DNA from 3 places in the Vibrio cortegadensis genome. Region 1 is predicted to be linked to each of the others. Evidence: riboswitches for the same ligand, from Rfam matches in the RefSeq annotation. Region 1 holds a riboswitch; each other region holds the start of a gene.
The links. Region 1 has a riboswitch for thiamine pyrophosphate ahead of thiB (thiamine ABC transporter substrate binding subunit). Riboswitches for the same ligand answer to the same signal wherever they lie in the genome.
Positions count from the first base shown of each region.

Region 2: it holds a riboswitch for thiamine pyrophosphate, as region 1 does, so the genes downstream of both, thiC (phosphomethylpyrimidine synthase ThiC) here and thiB (thiamine ABC transporter substrate binding subunit) in region 1, are expected to answer to the same signal.
Region 3: it holds a riboswitch for thiamine pyrophosphate, as region 1 does, so the genes downstream of both, thiD (bifunctional hydroxymethylpyrimidine kinase/phosphomethylpyrimidine kinase) here and thiB (thiamine ABC transporter substrate binding subunit) in region 1, are expected to answer to the same signal.

Region 1 is NZ_AP025472.1:350,835-357,506, reverse strand. It holds gene yjgA (ribosome biogenesis factor YjgA) at 1-328, shown strand, start outside; gene thiQ (thiamine ABC transporter ATP-binding protein) at 464-1,168, opposite strand; gene thiP (thiamine/thiamine pyrophosphate ABC transporter permease ThiP) at 1,165-2,787, opposite strand; gene thiB (thiamine ABC transporter substrate binding subunit) at 2,810-3,802, opposite strand; TPP riboswitch at 3,858-3,978, opposite strand; gene OCV39_RS01650 (flavin prenyltransferase UbiX) at 4,017-4,658, opposite strand; gene mpl (UDP-N-acetylmuramate:L-alanyl-gamma-D-glutamyl-meso-diaminopimelate ligase) at 4,828-6,180, opposite strand; gene fbp (class 1 fructose-bisphosphatase) at 6,437-6,672, shown strand, end outside.
Region 2 is NZ_AP025472.1:3,043,606-3,050,277, forward strand. It holds gene thiH (2-iminoacetate synthase ThiH) at 1-144, opposite strand, end outside; gene OCV39_RS14170 (thiazole synthase) at 153-920, opposite strand; gene thiS (sulfur carrier protein ThiS) at 923-1,126, opposite strand; gene OCV39_RS14180 (HesA/MoeB/ThiF family protein) at 1,134-1,928, opposite strand; gene OCV39_RS14185 (thiamine phosphate synthase) at 1,922-3,259, opposite strand; gene thiC (phosphomethylpyrimidine synthase ThiC) at 3,262-5,232, opposite strand; TPP riboswitch at 5,368-5,483, opposite strand; gene OCV39_RS14195 (voltage-gated chloride channel family protein) at 5,604-6,672, opposite strand, start outside.
Region 3 is NZ_AP025473.1:675,642-682,313, reverse strand. It holds partial or broken gene OCV39_RS17355 (ABC transporter permease) at 1-52, opposite strand, end outside; gene OCV39_RS17350 (ABC transporter ATP-binding protein) at 132-980, opposite strand; gene thiD (bifunctional hydroxymethylpyrimidine kinase/phosphomethylpyrimidine kinase) at 967-1,833, opposite strand; TPP riboswitch at 1,902-2,000, opposite strand; gene OCV39_RS17340 (sulfite exporter TauE/SafE family protein) at 2,173-2,916, shown strand; gene OCV39_RS17335 (DUF2057 family protein) at 3,052-3,723, shown strand; gene OCV39_RS17330 (GNAT family N-acetyltransferase) at 3,845-4,396, shown strand; gene OCV39_RS17325 (GntR family transcriptional regulator) at 4,625-4,996, shown strand; gene OCV39_RS17320 (ABC transporter ATP-binding protein) at 4,993-5,901, shown strand; gene OCV39_RS17315 (hypothetical protein) at 5,901-6,672, shown strand, end outside.

The sequences.
Region 1 (6,672 bases):
AGCTCGACGTCGCCAGCTACAATATATTGGCAAGTTGATGCGTTTCGTCGATCCAGAACCGATTCAAGCAGCTCTTGATAAAGTTCGTAACAAGCACTCACAAGCGACGGCTACATTGCACAAGCTTGAACAGACTCGTGATCGTATTATTGAGAACGGTGACAGTGCTATCGCAGAGGTGATGGAAACATACCCATCGGCGGATCGCCAACGTCTACGTCAGCTTGCTCGTCAAGCAAACAAAGAGAAGGCTGCGAAAAAAGCACCGAAATCTTCACGTGAAATCTTCCAAGTTCTAAAAGAGCTACATGAAGGAAGTGAAGATTAATACGCTTTCACTTTAGTGAATACAATAAAATGGCTGACAGGTTCAGCCATTTTTTATGCCTGAAACATAATCATAATGCGAAGAAAAAACACCTCGACTCAATAAAGACGAATAAGCGAAATGAAAGGCAGGTTGCTACTCCCCCGCTTTCACAAAGTCACTCAACATATTGTTGTCATGGGTTGCCTTAAGGTTTTCAATAGGCTCACACAACATCACCTTACCTTGAGCTAAGAATGCAAAATGGCTGGCAATGGCTTTGGCATCACTAATATGGTGCGTCACCATCACAACCGTAATCTCTCTTTCTGCGGCAAGTCGTTTAACAAGATTGAGCATTTCGGCACGAAGAATCGGGTCCAACGCCGAAAACGGTTCATCTAACAACCAAACTCGATGAGGCTGTACAAAACAACGCGCCAGTGCGACACGCTGTCTTTGGCCTCCCGATAAGTGCTCAGGCAAGCGATCTAACATGTCAGCGACACCAACTTGCAGGGCGGCATCATTCACTTGCTTCACTTGATCTGCGGTCAATTTAAGCCCCGGATGAAGCCCTAGGCCAATATTCTCTCGAACGGACAAGTGAGCAAACAAGTTGTGTTCTTGAAACAACATCGCAAGTGGTCGCAAGTAAGGTTCTTGTCCGAGAACAGACGACCCATCAACACGAATATCCCCATCACTTGGGTCAATAAAACCAGCAACCAAACTGAGTAACGTTGATTTACCAGCACCACTTGGCCCCATCAGCGCCACAATAGAACCTTGCTTCGCAATTAGGTCAAATTCAAATCCTTCATGATGGTAGTCATATTGGACATTTGAAAGCTGAATCATAAATATTCCTTAACCGCCTGTGGACGGGAGTTTTTCGCCTTAGGCGTCACTTGAAATGCACGTTCAATGATGGAGAAGCACGCCACGCACAGCAGTAATAAGCTCAAAGCGACCACGGCAGCAGCCTCCATTTGATAACTGCCTAATAACTGAAAAAGGTAGAGAGGTAAGGTTCTAAATTCTTGGCTACCAAAAAGAGCTATCGCACTTAAATCGCCAACAGACAGCATAAAACTCAGCGCAAATGCATTAGCGATAGGCTTGCGTAATGCTCGCCACTCCACAAGGCGAAAACGTGAGAACCCACTCATTCCAAGACTTGGGCATAATAATTGGTACTGCTGCGCAATATGCAGCATAGGCTGAGATAAAGTTTTAATCACATATGGCAATGCCATTAAACTGTTCACGCCAATGACAATCATCGGGGCAATGCTGAATACGTCCGTGACATTACGCAATAGTAAAAATAGCCCCGTACTAATGACTAACCCTGGCGTCACGAGAATAATCGTCCCGACCAGTTCGATACCATCGGCTTTCAAGCTTTGAGAACGCAATCGCCACGCTCGACTCGTCAATAGGATGGCCATCCCCGAGATCAATGACAACCCGCTGGCTAAGATGGCGATCTTAAGGGAAGAGAACATGGCTAGCCAAAAGCTCATATCGCTCAACACCGACAACGCTTTCACATTCATGCCACTGAGTACCACCATCAATAATGGAGGTAATACGAGCATTGAGACACCCATGATCCAAAAGCCATCCCAGCATTTAGCCGCCATCGAATCTCGGGTCATAAAGGTATTGCGACTGACCTGCCCATTGGATACCGATATTGGTTTTGATAAGCGTTGAATTGACATCGATAACACCCCACATAACAGCATTTGCCATACCGCCAGTAACGCACCAGATTGCAAATCAAAATCAAACTTAATCGCTTGGTAGATAGCCAGTTCGATAGTGGTGGATTTGGGGCCGCCGCCTAGAGCCATCACCGTTGCAAAGCTAGTAAAACAGAGCATGAACACTAAGCCACACACATGAGGAAGTTGCTGTCGTAATCTAGGCCATTCAACCCACTTAAATTTATCCCAATGACTCATTCCAAGGTGAGCACATAGCTTGTGTTGCTCGGCTGGAACCGCATCTAAAGATTGTAATAATAAACGGCTAGCATAAGGCAGGTTAAAAAAAACATGCGCCAGTAAAATGCCATTTAGGCCGTAAATAGAAAACGGTAATTGATGTTCAAACCACGCAAATAAGCTGGCAAGCAAACCACTATTTCCATAAATCGCCAATAAGCCAAATACCCCCACTAGCACTGGTAACACCAATGTTGACGCGAATAATTTGAGTAATAATGAACGACCAAAAAACTGGCGACGAAACAGAGCGTGCGCCACAGGAATAGCAAAACCGACACTCAGTAACGTTGAGAGCCCGGCTTGATAAAAGCTAAATTTGGTCACATGACGATAATAGGGATCAGACCAAACACTAGAAAGCTCTAGCGAAGGCGCATACTGAAAAAGTGCAGCCAGAGCACAAAGAACAAAGGTCGCGATAACTATCGCGACCCATAATCCAACTTTAGGAACTGAATTCATTAATTCTATTGACTAATTAGTATTAAAAAGTGAGCGCATGTTGCCATTCACGGATCCAAGGCTTACGCATTTCAGCCACCTCTTCTGCACTGAAGCTTAATGCTTGCTTTGGTAAAGAGAGTGTTTCAAACCCTTTTGGCAAGGCGACATTTGTAACTGGGTACATCCAGTTCCCGGTAGGCATGACCGATTGGAAGTCATCACTTAAAATGAAATTCATGAACTCATTCGCCAGCTTTTCATTGTTCGAGCCCTTCACTTTTGCCGCGACTTCAACTTGAGTGTAATGCCCTTCTGCAAAATCCGCTGTCGCATACTTCGTCTCATTTTCAGCAATAATATGGTAAGCCGGAGAGGTCGTATAAGAGAGCACTAAATCAGACTCGCCCTCTAAGAACATCGAGTAAGCTTCAGACCAACCTTTCGTTACTGTGACCGTTTTCTTAGCCAATTTTTTCCATGCATCACTCGCATTGTCGCCATAAACAGACTTCATCCACAGCATCAAACCTTGGCCCGGAGTTGAAGTTCGTGGGTCTTGATAAATCACTTTCAAGTCATCACGTTCTTCCACCAGCTCTTTCAAGCTTTTCGGTGGATTGGCCAATTTCTCAGTGTTGTATACAAAGGCAAAGTAACCGAAGTCATAAGGAACAAACGTCGTATCTGTCCAACCTTTTGGCAAAGCAACAGAAGAGGTATCAACGTGATGCTCGGTCAATAAACCGGTTTTCTTCGCTTCTACCATTAAGTTGTTGTCCAAACCCAATACGATATCCGCTTTGGTATTTGAGCCTTCAAGACGCAGACGATTTAAGATCGACACACCATCATCAAGGGCGACAAAATTCACATCACAACCACATTTAGATTCAAATGCTTTCTCAACAGCCGGACCCGGGCCCCACTCTGATGCAAAAGAGTCATAAGTATAAATAGTCAGTGTGTTATCAGCGGCAGACGCCGAAAAAGAGGTGATGGTAGCAAGTGCTACTGCGGTTAGAGTGGTTTTCACTGTTCGCTTTCCTTGTAGTAGGTACGACACAGGACTTGAGGGAGGAATACGAAAAGGTTGCTCCAAACTCAATTCCTACGCCGGCATTATCCGGTTCAGGTTTACGGGTCCCAAGCAGATGCTTGATCTCAGCTGATCATCCACAAAATGAATGACTGGCCCCCCGATGAGTAAGTCGAATTGTAATGGTAATTAGATCAATAAGCCATAAGGATCAAGATTCAGGCTTCACAACTCGCTGATCATAACCCCAACGAGGCACTAAACCTTGTTCAATACCAAGATGATCAAGCACTCGTGCCACCATGAAATCGATGAGATCTTCAATGGTTTTAGGTTGATGATAAAAACCTGGAGCCGCAGGCATGATAGTGACACCCATGGTCGAAAGCTTATGCATATTTTCTAAATGCAGAGTTGAAAATGGGGTTTCACGCACCACCAACAACAGTTGCCCACGCTCTTTCATCACCACATCTGCTGCTCTTTCTATCAGATTATCAGACATTCCATGTGCAATCGCGGCCACGCTTCCTGCTGAACAAGGGCATACCACCATTTTTTTAGGTGCCGCAGAACCCGATGCAACTGGAGAGAACCAGTCATCTTTGCCACATACGGTTAGCTTTTCCGCATCGCAATTCAAATGCTTTACTAGCGCTGTTTTTGCAGCATCAGGTCCACTAGGAAGCTTGAGATCGTGCTCTGTCGCCATAACCACTCGCGCAGCCGAAGAGATCAATAAATAGACGTGATAATCCGCCGCAAGTAAACACTCTAGCAATCTTAATCCGTAAGGCGCACCAGACGCGCCAGTGAATGCAAGGGTGATGGTTTTCGAGTCACAAGGTGCCATAACTATCCCATACTAAACTCATATGGATCAGCCAAAAGCGAATCCATGAGTAAATTTAATGATGGCGAAGAATACTCGCCTACGGCTATTTCATCAATAAGAGTGTCATTCCTACTCTACCAATCATAGCTACTTAACAAATGCTGCTTAACAAATAGGAGCAGACGAATTAAACAGACAATGCAGCAATCAACTTGTCGTGTATCCCTTCAAAGCCACCATTACTCATCACTAGAATTTGATCGCCCGGCTTAGCTTCAGCGGCAATTTTAGCCACAAACTCCGACATCTCAGCGCTGGTAAAAGCAGGTTGAATGCACTGCTCAGCCACATCTTGAACCGACCACGCGATATTATCCGGTTGATATAGATAAACGGAATCCGCTTTTGCTAACGAGGCGGCGAGTGTTTCTTTGTGTACGCCTCGCTTCATGGTTGCTGAACGTGGCTCTAATACCGCAATAATTTTACTGTCACCCACTTTGTTACGCAGGCCGCCCAACGTCAGTTCAATCGCGGTTGGGTGGTGTGCAAAATCGTCATATACGGTGACTCCATTGATCTCCCCTTTTAGCTCTAAACGGCGTTTAGTATTGATAAACTTGGCCAAAGATTCGCACGCAAGATCAGGGGTAACGCCGACATGTCTCGCCGCGGCAATCGCCATTAGGGCATTATCGACATTATGATCGCCAACAAGATCCCACTTAACACGGCCGGCTAACCCACCTTGGAAAAGCACATTAAATTCCGATCCGTCGTTAACGATTTTCTCGGCTTGCCACTCTCCGCCTAGGCCACTGCTCTCTTGTTCGCTCCAGCAACCACGATCAAGTACGTCATGAATCGCAGCATCTTGTTTTGGTGAGAAAATACGCCCATTGCTCGGAACGGTTCTCACTAAGTGGTGGAATTGACGCTTGATCGCCTCTAGATCATCAAAAATATCCGCATGATCAAACTCTAAGTTATTCATCACTAAGGTTCTTGGGTGGTAGTGGACAAACTTAGAGCGCTTATCAAAAAAGGCACTGTCGTACTCATCCGCTTCAACCACAAAAAACATGCTTTCGCCTAAGCGAGCTGATTGATCAAAGTTACCTAATACACCACCGACTAAAAAACCCGGAGCGTAACCACAATCTTCTAAGATCCACGCCAACATGCTCGACGTGGTCGTTTTTCCGTGCGTACCAGAGACAGCCAATACCCAACGATCATGCAATAAGAACTCTTGTAACCATTGAGGCCCAGAGGTGTACCTTAAGTTGTTGTCTAATACATATTCGACACAAGGATTACCACGGCTCATCGCATTACCGATCACCACTAAATCTGGACGGGGCTCCAATTGAGCAGGGTCAAACCCTTCGATTATTTCCACACCTTGAGATTCGAGCAAAGTGCTCATTGGAGGATAAACATTGGCATCGCAACCAGTGACCTTGTGGCCTAATTGACGGGCTAAAATGGCAGCGCCACCCATGAAGGTACCGCAAATACCCAAGATATGAATATGCATAATTCTCTTCCAAAAATAGACAAAACGAAACTAACTCATTTCTTACCATGAATAGACGGGGAAAAGCGAGATTGTTTGCAAAACTTCTGAGCTCGACATTTGAAGTGAGATCTGTGTCGGTTACTTCATTACCATTAATAAGATCCAACATTTACACTATTTGTTAGATGCTTAGGTCGTAAAGTCCATCAAGAGGCAATCGCTTACGCATCGAAAAAAATCCCCCACATGATTCAGAGAACGTTAAGGAAATAACATGTCTGATTTACGCACCCTTGGTGAGTTTATTGTTGCAAAGCAAGCTGACTTCCCCCACGCAAGCGGTGATCTTTCGTCTCTTTTATCTTCAATTCGTCTTGCTGCTAAAATTGTAAACCGCGAAATTAATAAAGCAGGATTAGTTGATAGTATTACTGGTGCTGTCGGCACTGAAAACGTCCAAGGTGAAGAGCAACAAAAACTCGATCTTTACGCGAACGATAAATTTAAAGC
Region 2 (6,672 bases), 420 kb from region 1:
AGCAGGAGAGATTAAGGCTTTAAAGTCCTCTAATGTACATTTCGGTTTACTCAACGCCAGCTCAACATCGGCAGCGGTCTTAGCATAAATAGACAGTCTGACGTCATCCCACTTCAGTTTTTTAAATTCATCAATAAAGCTCATCATCGCCCCTAAACTGAATCTAGAAACGAGGTTAATGGACTTGACCCAACAGCTTGCTTCACAACTCCTGCCAGACCTGATTCATAAGCCAAACGACCTGACTCTACTGCCAGCTTAAATGCGATTGCCATCTGGATAGGATTTGGGGAGGAAGCAATAGCGGTATTCACAAGAACAGCATCCGCACCCATTTCCATCGCCAGCGCGGCATGAGATGGAGCGCCAATGCCAGCGTCTACCACAACAGGTACGTTTGCTTGATCAATAATAATCTCCAGAAAATCCTTCGATGCGATCCCTTTATTCGACCCTATTGGCGATCCTAACGGCATGACAGCTGCACAACCTACTTCTTCAAGCCGCTTACACAATACAGGATCGGCATGGCAGTAAGGCAGCACAACAAATCCATCATCGACGAGTTGCTCTGCGGCCTTCAATGTTTCAATAGGATCTGGCATTAGATATTTCGGATCTGGGTGTATCTCCAACTTTAACCAGTTTGTACCAAGAGCCTCTCTTGCAAGATGAGCAGCATAAACGGCATCCCGCGCGGTTTTAGCTCCCGAAGTGTTGGGGAGAAGGTTAATTCCAGACTGCGCCAATGGCTGGAGAATATTGTCTGACTGGTCATTAATATCGACTCTTTTAAGCGCTATAGTTGCCAACTCAGATTCAGATTGGAGTATCGCTTGCGTCATCAATTCATTACTTGCGAATTTTCCAGTTCCGGTAAAAAGACGAGAACGAAATTTTTTTCCTGCAATCGTAAGCATTATTAACCTCCAGCAATAGCTTGAAACAGCGAGATTGAATCACCGTCATTAAATGTGAAATGCTGCCATTGTGACTTTGCAATAATGCTCTCATTCACAGCAACCGCGCAGCCTTCCGTCTTCAAACCTAGATCATTAAGCAGCCAAGCAAGTGTCTGGCATGACTCAATAGTGATTGGCCTATTATTGAGTGTTAGATTGATCATCAACTTATTATTCCTTTATATGATGTTGTTGAACTGACTGAGTTGTCACTTGGCAAACAGAGCAATCGGAGTCTTGGCTGAAAGTTAATGTTTCCCAGCTCAGCTCCTGTCCATCAAACAGGTGTATTTCTCCGGAATTGATTCGGCAAGGCTGAGTAAGCAACTTGATGACTTGCAGTGCTTGAAGGTTGCCTATGACGCCAACCACTGGCCCCATAATCCCCAGTTCATTGCAGCGACTGGCTTGAGGGAGGTTCTGATAGGGAAACAAGCAGTGATAGCAAGGGGTACCTTTTTGATAGCTAAATGTTGTTAACTGCCCTTTCCAACCAATCGCAGAACCTGATACCAGTGGCGTTTTATGCTGATAACAAGCCAGGTTTATTGCCTGTCTAGTTTCTATATTATCACTGCAATCGACGACGATATCCGCCATCATCACTTCTATATCCAATTGCTGACCATTAAGAAGAGCATCCACACTCCGAACATTAGTATCAGAGTTCAATGCCGATAGTTGGCGCTTCATCGCGATGACTTTCTGACTGCCAATATCCTTCTCTTGATAGATGACCTGTCGTTGTAAATTAGAACTCTCGACCGCATCACTATCTGCGATGACGAGTTGTCCTACCCCAGAAGCTGAGAGATAAAGGGCTGAAGCAGAACCCAAGCCACCACATCCCACAATAAGTACTGACGCTTTATTTAATTTTGATTGCCCTATTTCTTGTATCTCAGACAGTGATATCTGTCGCTGATAGCGTAAAAATTGTTGGTCAGTAAGAGAAGGACTTAGCATAAAACCTCCTCTGTACGCTCATGGTTCGCATTCATAATATTGTTGAAGTCTGCAATGGTTTCCTTTGGATTCGTTGATAGGGTTATCGCTCGAACCACCGCTAGGCTTGAAACCCCACACGACCAGACCATGTTTGCGGTCGATAAATCAATACCACCAATCGCTACTGTCGGTATACCGGACTTCTGAGAGTTGTCATTCATCTGATTAATCAAACCTTGATACAGTTTCAACCTCGTAAGGCCTTGAGGTTTAGATGGCATTTGTTTCGTCGTGGTTGGGAAAATATGCCCTAGCGCAATGTAACTTGGTGACAGTTGGCTAATTCGGAGCAGTTCATGATACCCGTGCGTGGAAACGCCTAAACACATTCCGCTTGTGGCAATCTTCTGTAAGTCGGCAGTTTCGATGTCCTCTTGTCCTAAGTGCACACCAAAAGCGCCATGCTTGATAGCCAGCTCCCAATAGTCATTGATGAATACCTGAGCCTGATATTTTTCTCCGAGTCGAATAGCTTGAACGATCTGCTCTTCTAAATCGGCCGTTGATGGGTCTTTAACTCTGAGTTGAATGGTTTTAATACCAAGTAATAGTAACTTTTCAATCCATTCGGCATTACTCACGACCGGGTACAAACCTAAACTATCTTTACTCAATGCCTTAAAAACTATAGGTGAGATAGATTGAGACTGGTGCAATGTATCAGCTTGTGATGGTTTCAGTTCAGCATTGAGCTTACTCGGCATCAAAGCAGGTACAGGAAAGCTACTAAAATCGACTGGCCATGTTTCACGTGAAACATCATAAACATCTGAATCTGTTTTTACGGAGATACTCGCTCTCGCCAGAACAAGCGCGTCTTCAATTGGAAAGCCTAAACATAACGATGTAATCAACCAAGCGAGGTGACTTTCCAAAGTAGAATGAGTTCCTTGGCTTTCATCACGCAAGTCTTTTTGTTTATCAGAAGTGATTTGACTGCGAGTTTCATCGCCACATCGCCAAATATCAACAGCATGATTTTCGTGAAAACTACCAATAAATATGACAGATGGCTTTTCGGCGAGAAGATTCGTTGCGTCAAACAACGATGGTTGCGAGTCGTAATCCAACACAAATTTGAGTATATGAGTTGCTCTTTCTTCAGCCTTCAAAGCACTCGCTAAAGCAAATTCAACATTCGTATCATCGGATAAAAGTCGGAAGGCACGAGTTTGGCTAACACCCAACTCGATATCCCCAATGCTAAACCCATGCTGTTCAGCTATCAGCAAACATCGCTGCACCTTCCCTGTTAACTCAACGTGCTGAGCAGGAATTTGCAATTTCATGCTTACTCCTCCTCCACAATCACGTTCATACTTGGTTTAGGTTGAGCTGAAGATATAGGGTGATACAACTCAGAACCTGAAGATAGAAACTCGTGTGATTTTTGACGCATGCCTTCTAAAGGATCATTCAGCATCTTGATGTCAATTGCTTGATCTGCCGCTACCTGCTTGGTGTCTTTCGCATATTCTCGGACTTCTTGAGATATCTTCATCGAGCAAAATTTAGGGCCGCACATTGAACAGAAATGCGCTACTTTTCCCGACTCTTGGGGTAAGGTTTCGTCATGAAATGCTCGTGCGGTTTCGGGATCGAGTGCTAGGTTAAACTGATCTTCCCAGCGAAATTCGAATCGAGCTTTCGATAACGCGTTATCACGAATTTGAGCCCCAGGATGCCCCTTAGCAAGATCGGCAGCATGTGCGGCAAGCTTGTAAGTAATCATCCCTGTTTTGACATCTTCTTTATTTGGTAGACCAAGGTGTTCCTTCGGGGTGACATAACAGAGCATCGCACAGCCATACCAACCTATCATTGCAGCACCAATACCTGAAGTGATGTGATCATAACCTGGTGCAATGTCAGTAGTCAGTGGCCCCAATGTATAAAATGGCGCTTCATGACAGTGCTCCAATTGCACGTCCATATTCTCTTTAATCATGTGCATTGGAATGTGTCCGGGGCCTTCAATAATTACTTGTACATCGTATTCCCATGCAACTTTAGTTAACTCACCTAATGTTTTTAATTCAGAGAACTGTGCTTCATCATTTGCATCAGCGATAGAACCCGGTCGTAAACCATCTCCGAGAGAAAGAGCAACATCGTACTTGGCGCAAATCTCGCAAATTTCACGAAAATGAGTATAGAGGAAACTCTCCTGATGATGCGCTAAACACCACTTAGCGATGATTGAACCACCGCGCGAAACAATGCCTGTAACACGTTTAGCGGTCATAGGCACATAACGAAGAAGCAAACCCGCATGGATGGTGAAGTAATCAACGCCCTGCTCAGCTTGCTCAATTAATGTATCCCGCATCACCTCCCAATTAAGGTTTTCAGCAATGCCATTCACTTTTTCTAGCGCTTGGTACATTGGAACGGTGCCAATAGGTACAGGGCTGTTTCTTAGTATCCATTCACGTGTCTCATGAATGTTTCGACCAGTGGAGAGATCCATGACAGTATCAGCCCCCCATCGAGTTGCCCAAATCAGTTTTTCAACTTCTTCTTCTATCGATGAACTCACTGATGAGTTACCTATATTGGCGTTTACCTTAACAAGAAAGTTTCGACCAATGATCATTGGCTCGGATTCTGGGTGGTTGATATTTGAAGGAATAATCGCTCGACCTTCAGCAACCTCTTTACGCACAAATTCAGGTGTGATTTCTTTGGGTAAGTTAGCACCAAAGCTGTGCCCTGCATGTTGGTGATTTAACTGGCCATCAGAGAATTTCTGTCGGCCCATGTTTTCTCGAATCGCAATGAATTCCATCTCTGGGGTGATAATGCCTTTACGTGCGTAATGCAATTGTGTCACACACTGGTTTGCTGCGGCACGGCGTATACTTGGCAAGTTCCCATATCTCAGATCATTCAGTGTTTCATCTTCTAGTCGCCCTTTCGAGTAGACTGAACTAACACCTTCTAAGAGCTCAGTATCAGCACGCTCTTCTATCCACGCATCTCTTACCTTAGGTAGACCAGAATAGACATTCACATTATGGCTTGAGTCAGTGTATGAACCTGACGTGTCATAAACTTGTATAGGCTCGTTCGATGCATACAGCGGAGACTCCTTCGAACCTCCAATGAGGCTGTCCGCAAGAGATATTTCTCGCATAGGTACACGGATGTCTGGACGCGATCCGTTGATGTATGTTTTTTTTGAGTTGGGATATGGCTGAACAGATAGTGAAGCAATGTTTGATTTCGCATTAAGACGCGATGTTTTTCGACTTGACGACATAGCAAATTCCTCGTAATAACTGGGATAATTGCTTGTCGGATTGTGTAGCAAGAGGCCATAGTTTCAAGGCTCATATTGCAGATTATCAATATATTTAGAAATATAAGAAGTATGCAATACAACTCTCAACCTAAGGTTAGGTTTTCTCTTGTTCCCTTCGTAGGTATTAACCTAATCAGGTTCCACGGATCCCGCATTGCGGTCTCAGCTCGTACTTTATGTGTAAGTACTAAGCACTCCGACAAGTTCCATTCAATATCTTTAATTAAATATTGAGCAGTCGGAGTATAGGGAATCCATGGGCTAATTGAAATGAAGAACACACCACAACAGCTAGTGTCACTAGAAAATGTGATGTGTTCCACGTGAAACTATTTTTTTCGATTCGCTAACGTCTTACTCAGACGTTTTAAGTGAGACGATTTATGCTCACGATATGAACCAATTTTATTCGACCCATCATGATCTCTACCGTGTTTTAATGTCTTTGAAACGGCGACACGCTGTGATGAATAGATACCAGTATGGCCACTAAAATAATATGCTGTATAGCATGCAAGGGCAAAATAAGGCAGATACTCACCACCAAACAGCTCAACACCCATAATTGTGCAGGCTAAAGGAGTATTCGTCGCAGCCGCAAAAACAGCTAAGAAGCCCAAAGCAGCGAACAGGTCCACAGGCGCTCCCATGACCCACGCAAGAAAGTTACCTAATGTAGCTCCAACAAAGAACAGCGGAGTAACTTCCCCACCTTTATAACCCGCAGCGAGTGTGATTGCTGTAAGTAATAATTTAACTATCCAGCTATACCACTCAGCCCCTCCTGCTGAGAAAGCAGAGGTAATACTGACACCACCTTCGCGACTAGGATAGACACCAATACCAATATAGTCATAGTTCCCCAACAACTGCGCTAGAATAATGACAATGACCCCACCGACAACAACGATAAGGTAAGGGTTCTTTAACACCGCATTGAACAAATCTTTCAACCCGTGAGTCAACTCTCCAAATAAGTATCCTGCCAATCCAAACCCAACAGATGCAATGATAACTTTGCCCATAAGCACGATATCAATATCGATATTATGACCAAAGAGTGTGCTCACTTGATCAAAGCTAATCAAGTAATGAGTATGGTGAGCTCCCCAAGCGGATGCCACAACATTCGCTAATATTGCCGCTAGTAACGCTGGTATTATCGCATTGAATTTAATTCGCCCAATAAATAGAACTTCTAGAGCAAAAATCGCTCCTGTAAACGGAGTTCCAAAAATTGATGCAAAACCAGCAGCGACACCCGCTGTAAGCATCATTTTTCTATCTTGTTCAGACAGCTTAAATACTTTAGATAACCAATCAGTCGTTGCTCCACCGATTTGAACAGCCGTCCCTTCACGGCCTGCAGAGCCACCAAAGAGATGCGTAATAACAGTA
Region 3 (6,672 bases), on a different replicon from region 1:
TCTCAAAAATCACCACTATCGCTTGCCAAAGCCCAACGATAACCAGCCCAGAAAACAGCATTCGCAACAGCTGATGAGGAAGGTGACGGTTATCAAGAAGACGTCTGGATACCAATCTTAGTTGAGCCGAACTATTCATAATCACTCTCCAACTGATCGATAATGCACTGCTGTAACTGAGCACAATTGGAATCAAACTTTCTTGGCATTTCAGAGTCAGGAACAGACAAAATATCGGCAATGTTCAATGATTGCGCAAAAGCAGGAGTACCTTGAATAATGTATAACTGATGCGCTAATCGAATCGCTTCTTGTGGATCATGAGTGATCAATACCACTGTTTTATCGGAGAGCAGCTCATATGCAAGATTTTGCAATCGATAACGAGTGACGGCATCCAACGCCGAGAAAGGTTCATCCATTAACACAATCGGTTTGTCTTGCATTAAAGTTCGAGCTAAAGCAACTCTCTGGCGCATACCACCCGATAGCTGCTGAGGCAGAAGTTGAGCCTTGCCTGCTAATCCCACTCGGTTCAGTAGATCTAGAGCTTTAGCTTGCTGATGTTCAAAGGCTGAAGATCCAAATTTATCACTCAGCAGCACATTATCTAATACCGACAGCCAAGGCATCAGCAGATCTTGCTGAGCCATATACGCAATATGACCATCAATTGCGATAGCTTGAGAGGCTTTATCGTTACCGCAGAGGTTAAGTTCACCGCGCCACTCAGCTTTACCTTCTAACAGCCCCGCAAGGTAGCGAAGTAAAGAACTTTTCCCACAACCGCTGCGCCCTAAAATACACGTCCATAACGTTGCAGGAATGCGCATGTTTAGCCCTGAAATAATGGGCTGTTCAGTATCTTGGTAACGTAAATAGCCCGATATAATGTCTAACCACTCCCCAGGTTCAACACTGAGAACCGAGCGATTAAGCGATGCTTGAGCTGGCGCGTCCTGCATATTAACGGACATCATTATGACCATCAAAGAAGTGGTGAACTGGACCATGTCCTTGGCCAATATCCAACTCATCGGCATGAGCGATGGCTAAAGATATATATTGCTTAGCCAACTTAACCGCACTGAATAGATCATTACCTTGTGCTAAATATGAAGCGATTGCCGATGATAAAGTACATCCCGTGCCATGAGTATTATGGGTATCTACTCTTTTTGCACTCAAACGCTCAACGCGATCGGAAAAGATCAGCAAATCATTACTATTCTCATCGCACTCTAGATGACCACCTTTGAGCAGTACTGAGTTCGCACCCAACTGTCGCAGATCAGCAATCATCAAGTTCATTGCATTTTCATTGGTTGGAATAGAACTACCAATCAGAGCTGCACCTTCTGGGAGGTTTGGAGTGATCACATCAGCCAGTGGAAGCAGTTCTGCTTTTAGCGTACTGATCGCTGAGTTCTCTAACAGCAAGTCTCCACTGGTCGCGACCATTACAGGGTCAACCACGACAAATTGTGGTCGATACTGCTTAATCTTTGCGGCAACGGTTTTAATGATTTCAGAATCAGCCAGCATCCCGACTTTAACAGCGACAACATTTAAATCGGTGAAAACCGCATCTAACTGAGTTTCAATATGATCAATTGGAATGGGGAAAATGGCCGAAACGCCGAGTGTATTTTGAGAAGTAATGGCCGTTATTACCGAACAGGAATAGCTGCCTGTGGCCGACATCGCTTTAATATCAGCTTGAATTCCCGCGCCACCGCCGCTATCAGAGCCTGCAATAGTCAACACAATCGGAGTGGTAGAATCAGGTAATATTTGGGAAGAGGAATGTGATGATATATGAGAATGTGACATAAAAGCTCCAAGACTAATGCAAGGAACTCTCTGGCTAAAAAACAGACGAATGTTGGGATCGATTCATCATTAGCAAGACTATAGTTCCCTACGCCAGTGTTAACTGAATCAGGTTCAACGGGTCTCGCAATTGCGATCTCAGCCTAATGGCCCCCCGACTATGTAAGCCGCGATAATAACAATTTTTCTAAAAAGGGCAATGTTTATAGCGACGAGTATCGATATAAAAGTAAAACTGACAACAACTTAACTTGTGAATAATTGCAACTCGTCGCACAATCCAGCTTCATCTCAACCACTATTTGCTCTCTGTTATAGAGGCTATTTTAGAGCTCACTTATGGATCTTATTCTCAGTCCCACTTTTTTTGCTTTAATCCTTGTTTTTATCTTTGCGGCGATTGTCCGCGGCTTCTCTGGCTTCGGTTTCACGCTTATCGCTCTGCCCTTGAGTGCTCTGTTTGTGCCTGTCATAAAACTGGTTCCGGTATTTATGCTTATCGACTGCCTAGGTAATATTCAACTGCTCCCGAAAGTCAGAAGGTCGGTGGATTGGTCTTGGGTCGCACACGTTTTTATTCCTTGCCTTGTGTTTACTCCGGTAGGGCTATTGCTGCTCACTTCGGTTGATCAGCAAACCATCATCCTAATCATCAGCGGTTTCATTTTTGCTTCTGCTTTCATGATCCAGCGCGGTTTTCAGTATTCGAAAAAGAGTCGAGTTGCTCCTCTCATTTTAGGCAGTTTAGCCGGAATCATGAATGGTGCGGCTTCCATGTCTGGCCCACCCATTGGCACTCACGCATTAGCCAGTCCATTCTCACCTATCGTGGCAAGAGCCTGTTTAATCGCTTTCTTTGTGCTAGCTGATTCGACTGCTTTTATCTCTGCGAGTGTCGCTGGCTTAGTCGATTGGAATACCGTAATTCTTACCCTTGCTCTATTACCAAGCAGCATGTTTGGCGGAGCCGTTGGAACGAAACTATTTGATAAATATGGCGCAGCAAAGTTCAAACCCGTCACTATTGGTTTATTGGTGGTCATTGCGAGTTTCAGCGTGTTACGGGTGGTGTTTAATTCTTAGTCAGGCTCTCTTGGTCAGCCTTGTGTAAATTTTTCACTTATTCGCGGCAATTTCCAAGCCTGATCATTGCATTCACTCATTTTACGAGGCAGGCTGAGAGCGATCATAAGTTATTGAAACGGAATAATATTGGATATGAACATTCTTAAGCCTATCTCAGCTGCACTTCTTATCGCCACTAGCCATTTTGCACTAGCCGACGTAACCTTAAATCTTCCTTCTGACGTCACTCTCTTAGCCGTCAATATGGAAAAGCCACAAACCTCAGGAAGTTTCTTCTCTTCGGTGACCAGTGCAACTTTAGAAGATGGACAAAACCAGATCGTTTTCCGCTTTGAGCCCTATTTTGACAAAGGGAATGAACGCAATAGTGTGAGCAGCGATGTTTATATCGTCACTTTTGATGAAGCGAATACAAAATTAGACTTTGTCCTTCCAAAATACCGAACTGAACGTGAAGCAGAACGTGAAATCGGAAACATGGAGTGGTCGTTGATCGACGAGAAAGGCGAAACCATTTCAATTAAAACCGACAAGCTGAAAAAAGACGGCATGCAACTTGGTCGTAACTATGTTCGTGAATCAGAGGATTATAACCGTGCCGGAGGCATTGCTTCTATCGGTGTTGTCACCACTGTCGTGACGCTTCCAAAAGCAAAGACAGAAACCGCGACAAAACCAGTCGTTGTAACACAAGCGGAGCAACCACAAATTGACAGTACTGCTGAAGAAATGCTGCATTTTTGGTACAGCAAAGCTGATGCTGACACCCAAGCCCGCTTTAAAGATTTCATCAATAAGAAGTAAAGTTAGCACTCAGTAAAATGCCATCAACTGTCTGTTTAATTTAAATTTTATCAAGATAGTAGAAAAATAACTGGCTTCCTGTTAGCTTGAATTATTCAATAATGAATAGTTAAGGGAAGCCATGTTTAGCCTAAAAATTGATGATGAATTAGAATTAGCACTCGTACAAGAATCCTTCGCTTCACACTATTCTGATATTGCTTGCAGCCAGAAAGAGTATTTATCTCAGTGGCTCGCTTGGCCTCCTCACTGCCAGAGTGAACAAGACTTTCGTATTTTCATTCAACGCTCTCTCCACGATTACGCTGAAGGAAAGTCCATGACTTGCGCGGTTTGGTATCAGGATCGGTTAGTCGGAAACACCAGCTTTAATAGTATTGACCATGACTTACAAAAAGTGACCATTGGTTACTGGTTGTCTCAAGATGAGCAAGGCAAGGGAATCATGAGTCGAGTGGTCAAAAAGCTAATTAGTATCGCTTTCGATGAGCTTGATATGCAAAAAATCGAGATTTCTGCTGCCGAAGGAAACAAACCGAGCCGAGCTCTGTGCGAACGTCTTGGCTTTAAGTTAGAAGGAATCATCAGCCGCAATGAAAACCTCAATGGTCGCATTGTTGATCACGCCATCTATGGGCTCAGCCGCGACCAACAACCTTCGGCTAACTACTAACCACTGAATCGCAATATTCCAGACAATAAAAGCAGAAGCCTCAAGCTTTAGGGTTCTGCTTCTTACTACTCTAAAAACTGATCAAGTTATCATCTCCCCTACACCACAGCGTTGACTCACTAACTATCTTTCTTCAAAAAATAGCTTGCAATTAAGCGTTACAGGTATAGTGTTATACTTACATATAACACCAACCAAGTTAATCACGCGATTACGCAGAGGTAAGAAATGACGGACTGGCATGATAATCAGCCAATCTTTCGTCAGTTAAGTGAAAGGATTACTGAGCAAATTCTGCAAGGTATTTGGTTAGAGGAACAACCGCTTCCATCAGTAAGAACCGTGGCGGCCGATTTAAAGATCAATCACTTAACCGTAATGAAAGGCTATCAACTCCTTGTCGATGAAGGGTTGGTCGAAAAAAGACGTGGGCAAGGGATGTTTGTCGCTTTGGGGGCATTAAAGACTTTAAAAGAGAGACAAAAATCAGATTTTTTTGAACAACAGATCCCGACGATTGCGGCAACGTTAAAACAAATTGATATGCCCTTAGATGAATTCGTACAACAGCTAAAACAGCACATGACAGGTGAAAAATGAATCCTTTAGTAAGTGTACTGCACGTTTCTAAAAGCTATGTTTCTAATAGCTATATTTCCAAGAACCCTGTATCTAAAAGCAATGCTTCTAAGAGCAGCAACAATGCACTGCACGATGTAAGCTTTGAACTGCATGCAGGACAAGTATTAGGCCTACTCGGTCACAATGGCGCAGGAAAATCGACATTAATTAATGCACTGCTTGGCGCTCACCGTTACCAAGGTGAGATCTCTGTTAATGGTTGCCATCCCATTGATCAACACGCAAAGCTTATGGAGCATCTTGCCTATATTTCTGATGTGAATGTACTGCCAGACTGGATGAGTGTGGCACAGCTACTCAAATATACATCAGGCGTACATCCAAGCTTTGATATTAAAAAAGCCAAAGCAACATTAACCAAAACAGAGATCAAACCCTCTAGCAAAATCAAAAGCCTATCAAAAGGGATGAAAGTTCAACTGCATCTCGCTGTTGTGATTGCAACCGACACCAAAGTGCTCATTCTCGACGAACCGACTCTTGGCCTTGACCTTCTCTACCGCGATACTTTTTACCGTCATTTGCTTGAATGGTTTCACGATGGTGAACGCACACTGATCATCGCGAGTCATGAAGTTTCTGAAATAGAACATCTGCTTACCGATGTTTTGATCCTAAAAAATGGGAAAGCCGTGCTGCAAGATAGTATGGAAAATGTCGGTGAGAACTACTTCATTCTCGACGCAAGCAACATCCACAATGATGATATTCGCAAACTGAAACCACTTTCGAGCCAAGCCGGATTAGGTTCAATGAAATGGTTACTGAAAGCAGAATACAAAACCCAAGTGGCTAATTTAGGCGATATTCATACTGCCAATTTAGCGGATTTATTTATTGCTCTGCAAAGAGAGGAAGCGTAATGCATTCAAGTTTTTATATGATCGAAAAAGAGCTGATTGAGCATAAGATGATCACGCGCGTTCCTCTGTTTATTTTGGCATGTGGTTTTCTGATTTTTATCAGCTTATTAATGAACACTAACATCCAAGGCAACTTATTCTACGAAATGCAAGTTAGTGGCGACATCAGTGACATTCACCAAGGTTTTGCTTCAAATATAAACCTCTTCATCGCTTCTGCTGCTGGGCTAGTCTCTCTCGTATTGTCGTCTTTGTACCTACCTAAAACGCTGAGAAAAGAGCGCCAAGAAGGTAGCTCCATGTTCTGGCGTAGCATGCCCGTTTCGCACTTAACCACCCATATCGTTAAGCTCGTATTTGGACTATTGGTCATCCCCGTTATCTGTTCAACACTCGTGCTTGCGGCAGATCTATCACTGTGGGTTATCAACCAAGTCAGTGATCAACAACTCTCGCTTCTTATAAACCAAGAATCCGTATTTTATGTGTTGTTTAATTGGTTAGGTTTCTTAGCCAGAATGGTCGTTGTTGCATTAGCGCTTCTACCTTTAGCTTGCATAACCCTAATGATTTCACAAGTTGTCGGCTCCCCTGTCCTAGTCATGGTCGTAGGTGGTTATGCCCTCACATGGCTATCGGTTTATCTGTTTGGTTTTCATGGAATCAGTGAGTTTTTCAATGCTGTTCTGTCTATTCCTTTGAAAGCGCTCTCGCCAAATCCTTTTAGCGGTTTCACGGAGGCAGGAATCGTTAACTTAGTGGTTTACTACG